Regions from separate parts of the Halomonas sp. E14 genome, predicted to be linked through region 2. Evidence: predicted binding sites of a transcription regulator. Region 2 holds the regulator's gene; each other region holds the start of a gene.
What was found. The regulator sigma-54, encoded in region 2, starts transcription at its own class of promoters, with help from an activator protein. The targets are predictions, from matches to a motif close to TGGCACNNNNNTTGCTNT.
Positions count from the first base shown of each region.

Region 1: the regulator sigma-54 is predicted to act here: its motif matches at 1,803-1,820, upstream of peaA (quinohemoprotein amine dehydrogenase subunit alpha).
Region 3: the regulator sigma-54 is predicted to act here: its motif matches at 1,624-1,641, upstream of ACT7B3_RS06775 (urease accessory protein UreD).
Region 4: the regulator sigma-54 is predicted to act here: its motif matches at 1,615-1,632, upstream of ACT7B3_RS17085 (P-II family nitrogen regulator).

Region 1 covers NZ_CP199423.1:62,107-65,562, reverse strand. The annotation lists gene ACT7B3_RS00290 (FAD-dependent monooxygenase) at 1-766, opposite strand, end outside; gene ACT7B3_RS00285 (helix-turn-helix transcriptional regulator) at 871-1,650, shown strand; gene peaA (quinohemoprotein amine dehydrogenase subunit alpha) at 1,869-3,422, shown strand; gene peaB (quinohemoprotein amine dehydrogenase maturation protein) at 3,444-3,456, shown strand, end outside.
Region 2 covers NZ_CP199423.1:2,455,217-2,458,672, forward strand. The annotation lists gene ACT7B3_RS11480 (RNA polymerase factor sigma-54) at 134-1,543, shown strand; gene hpf (ribosome hibernation-promoting factor, HPF/YfiA family) at 1,652-1,960, shown strand; gene ptsN (PTS IIA-like nitrogen regulatory protein PtsN) at 1,967-2,437, shown strand; gene rapZ (RNase adapter RapZ) at 2,478-3,398, shown strand; gene ACT7B3_RS11500 (HPr family phosphocarrier protein) at 3,401-3,456, shown strand, end outside.
Region 3 covers NZ_CP199423.1:1,467,637-1,471,092, reverse strand. The annotation lists gene ACT7B3_RS06785 (urease subunit beta) at 1-369, opposite strand; gene ureC (urease subunit alpha) at 1-4, opposite strand, end outside; gene ACT7B3_RS06780 (urease subunit gamma) at 380-682, opposite strand; gene ACT7B3_RS06775 (urease accessory protein UreD) at 700-1,593, opposite strand; gene ACT7B3_RS06770 (phosphoribosyl-AMP cyclohydrolase) at 1,968-2,525, shown strand; gene urtE (urea ABC transporter ATP-binding subunit UrtE) at 2,572-3,270, opposite strand; gene urtD (urea ABC transporter ATP-binding protein UrtD) at 3,270-3,456, opposite strand, start outside.
Region 4 covers NZ_CP199423.1:3,623,188-3,626,643, reverse strand. The annotation lists gene ACT7B3_RS17090 (ammonium transporter) at 1-1,175, opposite strand, end outside; gene ACT7B3_RS17085 (P-II family nitrogen regulator) at 1,217-1,555, opposite strand; gene ACT7B3_RS17080 (accessory factor UbiK family protein) at 1,832-2,218, shown strand; gene ACT7B3_RS17075 (YifB family Mg chelatase-like AAA ATPase) at 2,290-3,456, shown strand, end outside.

The sequences.
Region 1 (3,456 bases), 2.4 Mb from region 2:
CGATGCGCCAGATGTCGTCGGGCTGCCTGTGCACCAGGAGGGTGGTATCGGGCAGGGCGTGGGAGTGGAAGAAGGCGCGCCGCTCGGTGGGAAAGTCGGAGCGCAGGCGAATGTCGGCGATCACGTAGCGGCCCTCGTAGGCCTCGCCGTGCAGCGCCAGGCCGAACGCCTTGCGCACCACACTGCGGGCGCCGTCGGCGGCCAGCAGGTAGTCGCAGGCGAGGCGATAGTCGCCCTCGGGGGTGGTCACCTTCAGGCTCACGCCGCTCGCATCCTGGCTTACGCCGGTCACCGCGCTCTGCCAGCGCAGCTCGACGAGCTCGCTCTCGGCGGCCTTGTCGATCAGGAACTTCTCGATGTACTGCTGCTGCAGGTTGATCATCGGCAGGAAGCGCTCCTGCTCGGAGTGGGGCATCTCGAAGCGGAAGATTTCGCGGTCGCGAAAGTAGGTGCGGCCCCGGGTCCAGCCCAGGCCCTTGGCCACGAAGGGGGCCTCGACGCCGAGCTGCTGCAGGATCTCCAGGCTGTGGCGGGAGAGGCAGATCGCCCGCGAGCCGTCGTTGACGGTGGCCTTGTCGTCGAGCACTACCGACGCGATGCCGTGGCGCGCCAGCTCCAGCGCGGCGGTGACCCCCACCGGACCGGCACCGACGATGGCCACCCGATGACGCACCGCCCGGCCGTCGAGCTCGGGGGGACGAACGAAGGGAAAGTGGGGATAATCGAAATAGAGCGAGTCGGTCTCGGCGCGTCCGGCGGGTCGCATGGGCGGCTCCTGTTGGCGTTGTATCTAGCGACAGACTACCCCGGGAGCGACCCGACCGGTGTCCCGCAAAAGCCGGGACAGCACGCGGCGAGAGGCAGCGACGAATGGAAACCAGCAACGCGCAAACCACCGACTGGCCGGGGCTGATGCCGGCCATGGCCGAGTGCGTGGCGCGGCTGGGCGAGACGGGCTTCGACGAGGCGCTGCTGGCCCTGCTGCGCCAGGCGGTGGGCATCGAGCAGTGCATGGTGTTCGCCTTCGACGAGAGCGACGAGGTCGACTGCCTGCTGGCGAACAACCAGCGCGCGCCGCGCATGGCCGGTCGCCTGGCGGAGCTCTACACCGGCGGCCTGTTCCGCCAGGACCCCAACTACCAGCGCCTGCGCCAGCTGATGGCCGAGGAGGGCGAGCAGAGCGACACCGAAATCACGCCGATGCAGGCCGAGGCCATGCCGGAAGCCTATCGCAGCCACCTGTTCGCCTTCCCCGACCTGGTCGACAAGGTGTCGCTGACCCTGCCCGGCGCGCAAAGCGTCTACTACCTCAACCTCTATCGCGGCCGCGAGGCCGGCCTCTTCAGGCCGCACGACCTGACCCGACTGGACGCCCTGGCACCGCTGCTGGCCAGCCTGATGCGTCACCACTACGCCCAGGCCAGGCCGCTGTCGCAGCGCCCCAGCGTGGAGGAAGCCGCCGTGCTGGCGCCCCTTTCCGAGCGCGAGCGCCAGCTGTGCCTCTACCTGCTGCGCGGCCACACCCTCAAGAGCGCCGCCGCCGAACTCGATATCGCCCTCTCCACCGCCGAGACCTACCGCAAGCGCGCCTACGCCAAGCTCGGCGTGCCCTCCAAGGCGCGGCTGGTGGCGCTGTGCCGGCGGCGCTGAGGGCATGCCAGCGGCCCGGCGTGCCGACTGCTCCAGAGCGGGACACCCGCGTGCCAAACTGAGACAGTCGGAACGTCCGCCTCCCTCCCGCTTACGCTGGATGCGGCAACGTAAAACCATATCACTATGTTTTTATTGGATAATTAATGTAATGGCTCGTTGCTTGCTGAAGTTCAAGCACAACTCCCTATAAAAATAACCGAGGAGAAGGCACCCCGATGAAGCCCCTACTGACCACCGGCCTGTATGGCCTGGCCCTGCTGCCGGCGCTGGCCCTGGCCTCCCCCGGCACAGAGGCGATCGAGCAGCACTGCACCGCCTGTCACCAGGCACAAGAGGGCGGCCAAGGCTGGGGCCGCATCAGCCAGCAGCGCAAGACGCCCGAAGGCTGGGACATGACGGTGGCGCGCATGCAGATCATGCATGGCCTGGAGCTGCCCGCCGACGCCCGCCACACCATCGTCAAGCACCTGGCCGACACCCAGGGACTCGCCCCCGAGGAGAGCGCCCCCCAGCGCATGCTGATCGAGCGCCGCCTCAACCGCATCGAGTCCTCCGAGCATCCCGAGATGCAGGCGATGTGCGGGCGCTGCCACACCGTGGGCCGAAGCGAGCTTCAGCGCCGCCCCCTGGCCGAGTGGGAGCACCTGGTGCACTTCCACGTGGGCCAGTTCCAGACCATCGAGTACCAGGCCATGGCGCGCGACCGCGACTGGTTCGAGATCGCCCTGACCGAGATCGCCCCCTGGCTGGCCGAGACCCAAGGCCTGGAGAGCGAGGCCTGGGAGGCCTGGCAGCAGGCCGAGGCCCTCTCCCCCGCAGGCGAATGGCAGCTGTGGGGTCACTGGCCGGGTGAAGGCGACTTCTTCGCCGACGTGACCATCGCCGGCGCCGACGGCGAGGACGCCTATGCCCTGCGCCTCGAGGGTGCCTTCGCCAACGGCCGCCCGCTGGCCGGCGAGGGCCGGGCCGTCGTCTATACCGGCTACGAATGGCGCGCCAGCCTCGCGCTCAACGGGCGCGACTTCAAGCAGGTGCTGGACCTCTCCGGCGAGCGGCCCAGCGGGCGAATCTTCGACGACCATGACGAGGCGTTCGGCATGCAGGTGGAGATGGCCCCGCGCGACGGCGCCGAGCCCGGCCTCGTCGCCAGCCTGCCGGCGTCGCTCAAGGCCGGCGAGCGCCGCCGCCTGGTACTGCTGGGCCAGGGGCTCGGCGAGGGGGAGATCGACCTGGGCGAGGCCGTCAGCGTGCGCGACGTGGTGGAACGCAGCGAACATCGCCTGGTGCTGGATGTCGAGGCGCACGCCGACCTCGTGCCCGGCTGGCTGGCTGTAAGCGTCGGCAACCAACGCCACGACCGGCTGCTGGCCGGCTACCGGAGCGTCGACCGGCTCGAGGTGAGCCCGGCCCTCGGCGTGGCACGCATCGGCAACGACAAGACCCCGCCGGTCAGCGGCGTCTTCTCGGCCATCGGCTACCTGGAAGGCGACGAGGAAATCCCCCTGGGCCAGGTGCCGGTGCGCTGGAGCGTCACCCCCTGGGACGAGATCGCCGAGCGCGACGAGGACGCCAAGTTTGCCGGCGTACTGGACGCCGCCAGCGGGATCTTCTCGCCGGCCGGGGCCGGGCCCAACCCCTTGCGCCAGTTCAACGCCAACAGCGTGGGCAACCTGCGCGTTTCCGCCAGCGTGGTGGGCCAGGAGGAGATGCAGGACGAGGCCCAGCTGATCGTCACCGTACAGCGCTGGAACAATCCGCCGCTTCGCTAACCCCACGACCAGGAGATCCTCATGGGAATCTTGC
Region 2 (3,456 bases):
ACACTGATGCTGCAGACTGTCAAGTGTTGGGGCATGAAATTTGCGCATGGCATGCATATTGCAGCAACACATCTTGCAACCAACGCTCAAGCGGAATAGGGTGGTTTTTTTCGGCAGATGAGCACTTTCTCTCATGGCCATGAAAGCCTCTTTGCAACTGCGAGTCGGCACCCAGCTGACCATGACGCCACAGCTGCAGCAGGCCATCGCCCTGCTCCAGCTCTCCACGCTTGATTTGCGCCAGGAAATCCAGCAGGCCCTCGAGGCCAACCCGATGCTCGAACTGGACGAGCAGTACGGCGAGACGCGGGTCGACGACGCCCCCCCGGACGACTGGAACGACGACATTCCCTTAGAGCTGACCACCGACAGCGAGTGGACGGACACCTATCCCGATCACGGCAGCGCTGGCAGCGGCGAAGGCCCTGACTTCGAGCGCCAGGCCAGCGCTCAGAGCCTGGCCGGCCACCTGACCTGGCAGCTGGCCATGACCGACCTCAGCGAACGCCAGCGGCTGATCGCCGAAAGCCTGATCGATGCCGTCGACGGTACCGGCTACCTCACCCAGTCGCTTGATGATGTGCGCGACGGGCTTCGCCAGCAGGGACTCGACGGACTGACCACCCGAGAAGTGGAGCAGGTCCTGCTGCGTCTGCAGCAATTCGAGCCGACCGGCGTTTTCGCCCGCGACCTGCGCGAATGCCTGCTGCTGCAGCTGGCCACGCTGCCCGACACCACTTCGCTGCTGCCCCAGGCGCGCCGGCTGGTGCGCCAGTTCCTCGAAGCCCTGGCCGCCGACGACCGCCGCTTGCTCAAGCGCCGCCTGGGGCTCGACGACGAAGCGCTGGAGGCTGTCATCGGGCTGATTCGCTCGCTCGACCCGCGCCCTGCCAGTGCCTACGTCGAGGTCAGCGGCAACTACGTCACGCCCGACCTGCTGGCCATCCATGACGTCCACGGCTGGCGCGTCGAGCTCAATGCCGAAGCGCTCCCTCGGCTGCGCATCCAGCCCGACTACATGTCGCTGGTGAAGCGCGCCGACAAGAGCGCCGATAATCAGTTTCTCAAGGATCACCTGCAAGAGGCGCGCTGGCTGATGAAGAGTCTTGCCAGCCGCAACGACACCCTGCTGCGGGTCGGCAGCGAGATCATGGCGCGCCAGATCGACTTTCTCGAGCAGGGCGAGGAAGCCATGCGCCCGCTTATCCTGGCCGACATCGCCCAGGCCGTTGAGATGCACGAATCGACCATTTCACGCGTGACCACACAGAAGTACATCCATACGCCGCGCGGGGTGTTCGAACTGAAGTACTTCTTCTCGAGCCACGTGGGCGGCGGCGAGGGCGATGCGCACTCCAGCACCGCGATACGTGCACGGATTCGCAAGATGGTGCAGGATGAACCTCCACGCAAGCCGCTTTCCGACAGCCGCCTGGTCGAGCTGCTCGAAGAAGAAGGCATCCGGGTCGCCAGACGTACCGTCGCCAAATATCGTGAGGCCATGGGTATCCCCTCGTCGAGCGAACGCAAGCGTTTCCGCTAGGCTTGAGAGGCGGGTTTGATCCCGGACAAATGCGGGTAGCGAGGGGGTTTGCTAGGCCCTAAAAAGGGTTACAATCGAGCCACCACTCGACGGACGAAGGAGCCTGTCATGCAAGTCAATATCACCGGCCACCATGTAGAGCTGACCGATGCCCTGCGTGACTACGTAAGCGAGAAGCTGAACCGCGTTCAGCGTCATTACGACAACATCACCAACGTCCACGTCACCCTGTCGGTAGAGAAGGAACGTATGCTGGCCGCCTGCACCCTGCACGCAGCCGGCGCCGATCTGCATGCGGAAGCCTCCGATCCCGACATGTACGCCGCCATCGACGCCCTCACCGACAAGCTCGACCGCCAGATGGTCAAGCACAAGGAAAAGGCCCAAGCCCGCGCCCAAGGCGCCGGCATTCGCTGAGACGCCATGTCACTAGAAACCATTCTGCCCCCGGAGCGCGCCCTGTTCGGCGTGCCCGGGGGCAGCAAGAAACGTGTGCTGGAGTTCTTCAGCACGTTCATCGCGCAGAATACCCCGAGCCTCGACAGCCAGGAAGTGTTTGCCCGGCTGGTGGGGCGTGAACGCCTTGGCAGCACCGGCATCGGCAACGGGGTTGCCATTCCTCACGCAAGAAGCCCGCACTGCCACAGCCCGGTAGCGGCCTTTCTGAAGCTGGCCGAGCCGATCGACTTCGACGCCATCGACGGCGAACCGGTGGATCTGGTCTTCGTGCTGCTGGTGCCCGAGGAGGCCGATGACACCCACCTGGCGCTGCTCAGCCAGGTAGCCGGCACCATGAACGACGCCGAGACCCGTGCGAGACTGCGCAAGTGCGAAAGCCAGCGCGAACTCCACGAACGACTCATCGAGGCCATACGACGACAAGCGTCACCCTGACGCCGCCCGCACGGCCCGCCATTCGCTCAGGAGATCCGCCATGCAGCTCGTGATCATCAGTGGCCGTTCCGGTTCCGGCAAATCGATCGCACTGCAGGCGCTCGAGGATATCGGCTACTACGCCATCGACAACCTCCCCGCCATGCTGCTGGGCTCTCTGGTCGACGAACTACGCGACAGCCCCGCCGGCCACTCTGCCATTGCCGTCAGCGTCGATGCGCGCAATCTCCCCCATGCACTGGAACGCTTCCCGCGTCTGCTTGAGGAGCTGCGCGAGCGCGGCGTGGACTGCCAGGTGATCTATCTCACCACCGACGCACGCATCCTGATCGAACGCTACTCGGCCACGCGGCGTCGCCACCCCCTGACCCGCGGCAGCAACATGACGCTGAAGGAAGCGATCGAGACGGAGCACGCCACGCTCAGCGGCATTCGCAACCTCGCCGACCTGGTCATCGACACCTCACGGCTTTCCGTACATGACCTGCGCGGCCGCATTGCCGACCAGGTAGCCAGCCACCGCGCCGACCAGCTGACCCTGACGGTGGAATCGTTTGGCTTCAAGGGCGGCGTGCCGCTTGACGCAGATATCGTGTTCGATGCGCGCTGCCTGCCCAACCCCTACTGGGACCCGCGGCTGCGCTCGGCGACCGGGCGCGACGCCAGCATTATTGAATTTCTCGAGCAGTACCCACTGGTCGAGGCGATGCACAGCGACATCTTGAACTGGGTGGAACGCTGGCTGCCGGCCTACCGCGACTCCCACCGCAGCTACCTGACCGTCGCCATCGGCTGTACCGGTGGCCAGCATCGCTCCGTCTACCTGGCGGAACGCCTGGCCCATCATCTCGCCCAGCAGCAGCCCGACGTGCGGCTGCGCCACCGCGAGCTGGGCATCCATACCCCCATCGGTCACGAAGCGGAGTCGCCCCAGGCGCCACCTACCAGTAAGGAATCATGAGCGTGTCCAGCCGCAAGCTCACCCTGACCAACAAGCGCGGCCTGCATGCCCGCGCCGC
Region 3 (3,456 bases), 990 kb from region 2:
TCATGACGGGTCTCCATTCGCTGCGTCGCCGGATGACGATTTGCGCGCGGGGGCGGGCGCGATAGAGAGCGGGCCCATCACCTCACCGCGGAAGCCGTAGATGTGCCGGCTGCCGGCAAAGGGGATCAGCGTGACGTCACGGGTCTGGCCCGGCTCGAAGCGAATCGCCGTTCCCGCCGCCACGTCCAGGCGAAAGCCGCGCGCCTTGGCACGGTCGAAGACCAGCGCCGGGTTGGTTTCGGCGAAGTGATAATGGGAGCCGACCTGGATCGGCCGGTCGCCGGTATTGGCCACCTCCAGCGTGATCCGCTCGCGCCCCGCGCAGAGCTCGATCTCGCCGCCCTTCAGCTGATACTCACCAGGAATCATGGATGGCTCCTTACACAATGGGTGAGTGGACAGTCACTAGTTTGGTGCCGTCGGGAAAGGTGGCCTCGACCTGCACTTCGTGCACCATCTCGGCGACCCCCTCCATCACATCGTCGCGGCCGAGGATCTCGCGACCGTAGCTCATCAGCTCGGCCACGCTGCGCCCGTCGCGCGCACCTTCCATGATCTCGAAGCTGATCAGCGCCACGGCCTCGGGATAGTTGAGCTTGAGGCCGCGGGCCCGGCGTCGTTCGGCCAGCTGGGCGGCGGAGAACAGCAGCAGCTTGTCCTTGTCTCTCGGGGTCAGTTCCATGCGTCTCTCCTGGTGAGTCAGGTGAACCAGATACGGGGCGGATGAGCGGGCACACCGATGAGCAGCGGCCTCAGGCAGGCCCAGGCCTGCCGGCAGATCTCCCAGGCTTCGTTGCGTTCATGGCCGAGGTAGCGCAGCAGCAGTACGCCGTGGCGCACGGTCACCGCCCAGCGCGGGCTCGCCGCGAGCGCCTCACGCAGTGCCTCGATGGCGGCGGTTTCGTCACTGAGACCCACGGCCCATAAAGTGGCCTGTACGCTGGCGCCGCCCTGCCCCCAGCGACCGGTGAAGCGCGGGTGAGCCGGATCGAGCGGTTGGCGCTCCAGCCACAATGGCTTGCCGTCGCGATACAGCCGGAAGCGCTGATCGATGCGTCCCGACACATAAGGCAGCCGGCTCGCCGGCCGGCCCAGCGCCAGTACTTCCCAGCCCAGGCAGCGCGCCCCCGCCTCGAGTTCGATGAGCGTCTCCTGCACGCCCCGCGAGCCATCGAAGGCGATGGTCTCCTGGGGCAGCCATTCGAGAATGCCGTGCTGCGATACCTTAAGACTGGTGCGCTGTTCCCAGGCCACGCCGTGGCTGTCGGCCCGGTAGAGCTTGTTGGCGGCAGGCGTGGTCAGCAGCGCATGGGCTTGCGGCTCGACCCGCGCGGCGATGCTCAAGGCATCGCCGCTGACCAACCCGCCGGGTGGATGCAGCAAGTAGACGTGGCAGGCGCCATCTCGCCCTTCCGGGTAGAAAGGCCGCTGCACCCGTAGCGGGCCGCGGTGGCGCGCCTCGACCATACGCGTACGCCCATCGCGGCAGTCGAAGCCGAGCGTCAGCGACGCCGCCCAGTGACGCTCGGCATCGAAGCGATGGCCGGAGTGCGGCGCTGGCTTGGCGAAAGCGGAGGTGGCGAAAGCGGTCATGGGCGGCTCGTTCAGCGTATCTGCCCAGAAGTAGCAAGGCCCGTACCACAGCCTGAGCACTCTCTTTAAATTGTTCATTATCAAAAGCTTGAATAACACCCACCCCAGACCCGAGACACATTCTTGCCACATCGAGGTGCAGCTGCCGGCGCTCATTTGCATCACGCCGGTGCAGCTGCCCGAACAGTCGAACCACGATGGTGCATGAGCAACAGCGCAGCGAGCGGTTCGAGCGCAGCAGGCCGCAGGGCAGCCGAATAAGGGGAAAAACCGTGGAAGCGCCGACGGCCGCAATGGCTTCGCCGCAGGGCTGCGCTAGAGTGACAGCGCATTTTCGAATGTACTGTTCACCTAACCGAAAGGGAGAATTCGTGATGTTCAAGACGACGATTGCCGCTGCCGCCCTGGGTCTTGGCATGAGCGCACTGGCCAGCGCCGCCCCAGTCACTCACCTGGGTGGCGACATCACCGAGGAGCAGGTGCTTGCAGCCCAGCAGGCTTGGGGCGACGCCCTGGTCGCGATCTCGAGCACCTACGAGGAAGAAGGCATCGATGCCGCCACCGCCCTTGCCCGCGACATCATCGACAGCGCGTACGGCTATGCAATGGGGCCGGTGCTGTTCAAGCCCACCCTGGCCGAGGCCCCGCATACCTTCCGCACCACTCCCGAGGGCGCGCTGGCCTACTTCGTCGGGCACGACGAGGACTTCCCCGCCGACAGCGGCTTCGCACTGAAGGGCTGGCAGGAGGTCAAGATCGACAACGCCGCCATTTTCATCAGCGGTGACGTTGCCATGACCCTGGGCACCGTCTCGATTCTCGATGCCGACGGCAACACCACCACCGTCGACAAGACCTGGGGCTACCACCTGGACGACGAGGGAGAGCTGCGCATCGTGCTGCACCACTCCTCGCTCCCCTTCAGCCACTGACCAGGGCGCGCCGGCGCCAGCACCGCAGGGGCACGCTCCTGCGGTGCTATACCGTCAGGTGCTCCTTGATCAGCCCATCGGTGAGCTCGCCGATCTCGCCCCTGGCCACCGGCCTGCCGCGATCCATGATCACGAAGCGGTCGGCGTACTTGCGTGCGAAGGGCAGCTTCTGCTCCACCAGCAGCACGGTGAGACCGTCCTCCTCGATCAGCCTGCGAATCACCTCGCCGATCAGGGTCACGATATTGGGCTGGATGCCCTCGCCCGGCTCGTCGAGGATCAGCAGGCGCGGTTCGATCACCAGCGCCCGGCCGATGGCCAGCTGCTGCTGCTGCCCGCCGGAGAGGTCGCCGCCGCGGCGGTGCTTCATCTCCTTGAGCACCGGAAAGAGCTCGTAGATGCGCTCCGGGATGCTGCGCCTGCCGTCGCCCCGTGCCGCCAGGCCGGTGCGCAGGTTCTCTTCCACCGTGAGAAGCGGAAAGATCTGTCGCCCCTGCGGCACGTAGCCGATGCCCAGGCGCGAGCGATCCTCCACCCGCCGCCTGGTCAGCTCGACGTCGTCGGCATAGCGGATGCTGCCGGAAGAGACCTTCACCTCGCCCATGACGGCCTTCATCAGGGTGGTCTTGCCCACCCCGTTGCGGCCCATCACGCAGGTGCACTGCCCTGCCGGCACGGCCAGGTCGAGATCCCACAGCGTGTGGCTCTCGCCATAGAACTGGTTGAGCTTGTCGATCGCCAGCATCAGAGCGTCTCCTCTTCGGCTTCGGCACCCAGGTAGACTTCGATCACCCGTGGGTCGCTGGCGACCTGATCCATGCTGCCCTCCGCCAGTACGCTGCCCTGATGCAGCACCGTTACCTTGCGCGCAATCGAGCGCACGAAGCCCATGTCGTGCTCCACCACGACAACGGATTGCTTGCCGGCAAGC
Region 4 (3,456 bases), 1.2 Mb from region 2:
TCTGCGCTGACCCGTACGCCCATGGTCGCCTTGAGGATCAGCCATACCGCGAGACTGGCCAGGAACACCCAGGCGAAGATGGCCGCTGCGCCGATGAGCTGAGCACCGAAGGTGGCGTCTGCGTTGGTCAGCGGCACGGCCAGCAGCCCCCACAGTCCCACGACACCGTGCACCGAGATGGCCCCGACCGGGTCGTCGATTCTCAGCTTGTCCAGCGCTACGATGGAGACCACCACGATGGCCCCGCCCACGGCGCCGATCAGGGTGGCGCCCAGCGCCGTGGGTGCCAGCGGTTCGGCGGTGATAGCGACCAGGCCGGCCAGGGCGCCGTTCAGGGACATGGTCAGGTCGGCCTTGCGGAACCACAGCTTGGCCAGGATCAGCGCGGCGATCACGCCGCCGGCCGCCGCGGCGTTGGTGTTGACCAGCACCTGGGCCACGTTGTTGGCGGAATCCACGTCGGATACCTTCAGCTCCGAGCCACCGTTGAAGCCGAACCAGCCCATCCACAGGATGAAGGTGCCCAGGGTGGCCAGCGGCAGGTTGGCGCCCGGAATGGCGTGGATGCTGCCGTCTTTGCCGTACTTGCCCTTGCGCGCACCCAGCACCAGCACCCCGGCGAGGGCAGCTGAAGCGCCGGCCATGTGCACAATGCCGGAGCCGGCAAAGTCGGAGAAGCCCATGGCATCCAGCCAGCCTTCACCCCAGGTCCAGTAGCCTGACACCGGGTAGATGAAACCGGTCATCACGACGGCGAAGGCGAGGAAGGCCCACAGCTTCATGCGCTCGGCCACGGCGCCGGACACGATCGACATGGCGGTGGCCACGAACACCACCTGGAAGAAGTAGTCGGCGCGCATGGAGTAGTAGGGCGCATCCTCACCGCCGGCGGTGACCGCCGCCACGCTGTTCTCTCCGCCGATCAGGAAGCCGAGGCTCGGCAGCAGGCCGCCTTCGCTGCTGGAGTACATGAGGTAATAGCCCACCAGCAGGTACATGGTGCAGGCGATGGCGAACAGGGCGATGTTCTTGGTCAGAATCTCGGCGGTGTTCTTGGCACGCACCAGGCCGGCCTCGAGCATCGAGAAACCGGCCGCCATCCACATCACCAGCACGCCGCACATCAGGAAATAGAAGGTATCGAGCGCATAGCTCAACTCGGCAAGTTCATTCATGGCAGGTCTCCACTCTTGTCATTGCGCTTTTCTGGGGACTGTTACACGGCCTCGGCGCCGCGTTCGCCGGTACGAATGCGGATCACGTCTTCCAGCGGGGTCACGAAGACCTTGCCGTCGCCGATCTTGCCGCTGTTGGCCGCGCTGCAGATCGCGTCCAGCACGCTCTCCAGACGCGAGTCATCCACGGCTACCTCGACCTTCACCTTGGGCAGGAAATCGACCACATACTCGGCGCCACGGTAGAGCTCGGTGTGGCCTTTCTGGCGTCCGAAGCCTTTCACCTCGGTGACGGTAATGCCCTGTACGCCGGTGTCGGCCAACGCCTCACGAACGTCGTCGAGCTTGAAGGGCTTGATAATGGCAGTGATGAGCTTCATCGCGTTTCTCCCTGCGGAACGTGCGGCGTGGATGCCGCCTGGGTACGGTGTACCCTGGCTGTGCGAATGCCATGCCATGATCAGAAAAACTTTATTCAAGACAGGGTATTGCCTGGCATGGGTGGGCCAACTTGGTGCTGGCCTCGACGAGCCGTGCACCAGCATGGTGCTGTCTCGGGGTGCAGGCGCTCCAGCGCGGGGCAGTTGAAGTGCATGCGCCTGGGGTGGGGCTTGCGTATCCTGTAGGCACACGTTCTTGAGAAGGAGAGGTGCACTATGGCGGGTCAAGACCCTATCAGCCGGTTGGCACAGCAGCTCGGCGAGCGGCTTCAGGGAGCCTCGCAGGCACCGGAGGAGATCCAGAAGGGAGTCCAGCAGATCGTACGCGGCGCCTTCGATCGCCTCGAGCTGGTGTCGCGGGAGGATTTCGACATTCTGATGGAGGTGCTGCAGCGCACGCGCATTCGGGTCGAGGCGCTGGAACAGCAGGTGGCCGCGCTGGAAGCGGCGCTGGCGACACGCCACGATGCCGCGCCTGCCACGAGCCAGGCCACTCCCCCTGCGGCAGGCCACGATGCCGCTCCGCCGCCGCTCAGCGGCGGCGAGCCGACAGGCGTGGTGGACCCCGCGCCGGGCGGCGCCACGGGCGACCAGAACCGCTGAGCCAGCGTGGAGAGCACCGCCCCGGGAGGTGATATCATCGAGGCCTAATGCATGCCGCTGCGAGGGAGCGCATGATGTTGGCCATCGTCACCACTCGGGCCGCCCTGGGGCTCGATGCCCCTGAAGTCCAGGTCGAGGTCCATCTGGCCAACGGCCTGCCGGGCATGACCCTGGTCGGCTTGCCCGAAGCCGCCGTCAAGGAGAGCCGCGAACGGGTGCGCAGCGCCCTCTCCAATGCCGGCTTCGACTTCCCCAACACCCGCCGTATCGTGCTCAACCTGGCGCCCGCCGACCTGCCCAAGGTCGGCGGGCGCTTCGACCTGCCGATTGCCCTGGGCATCCTGACCGCTTCGGGGCAGGTGCCGGCCGAGGCGCTGGAAGGGATCGAAAGCGTCGGCGAACTGGCGCTGGATGGGCGCCTGCGACCGGTCACGGGCGTGCTGCCGCTGGCGCTGGCGGCGCGCAAGGCCGGGCGCAAGCTGATCGTGCCGCGTGAGAACGCCGACGAGGCGGCCCTGGCCGGCGACCTCCAGGTGCTGCCGGCCGGCCATTTGCTGGAGGTGGTCGCTCACCTGCTGGGACAGACGCCGATTGCCGCGCATCGCCTTGCGGCGCCGCCGGCGCCTGCTGCCTGCCTGGGCGATCTGGCCGAGGTGCGCGGCCAGCACCAGGCGCGCCGCGCGCTGGAAATTGCCGCCGCCGGCTCGCACAACCTGCTATTCGCCGGGCCGCCCGGCACCGGCAAGACCATGCTGGCGAGCCGTCTGCCTGGCATCCTGCCTCGCTTGACCGACGACGAGGCGCTGGAGGTAGCCGCCGTGCGCTCGGTGTGCGGGCTGCCGCTGGCCGAGCAGTGGGGCCAGCGCCCCTTCCGCACGCCGCACCATACCGCCAGCGCCGTGGCGCTGGTAGGCGGCGGCTCCTGGCCGCGCCCCGGCGAGATCTCCCTGGCCCACCATGGCGTGCTGTTCCTCGACGAGTTGCCCGAGTTCAGCCGTCATGTGCTGGAGGTCATGAGGGAGCCCATGGAGTCAGGTCAGATTTTCATCTCGCGGGCCAATCACGAGCGGCGATTCCCGGCTCGCTTCCAGCTGGTCGCGGCCATGAATCCCTGCCCCTGCGGGCACCTGGGCGATCCGCGCCAGGCCTGCCAGTGCACCGCGGCCCAGATCCAGCGCTACCAGTCGCGCCTTTCCGGGCCGCTGCTCGACCGCATCGACCTGCAGGTGGAGGTACCG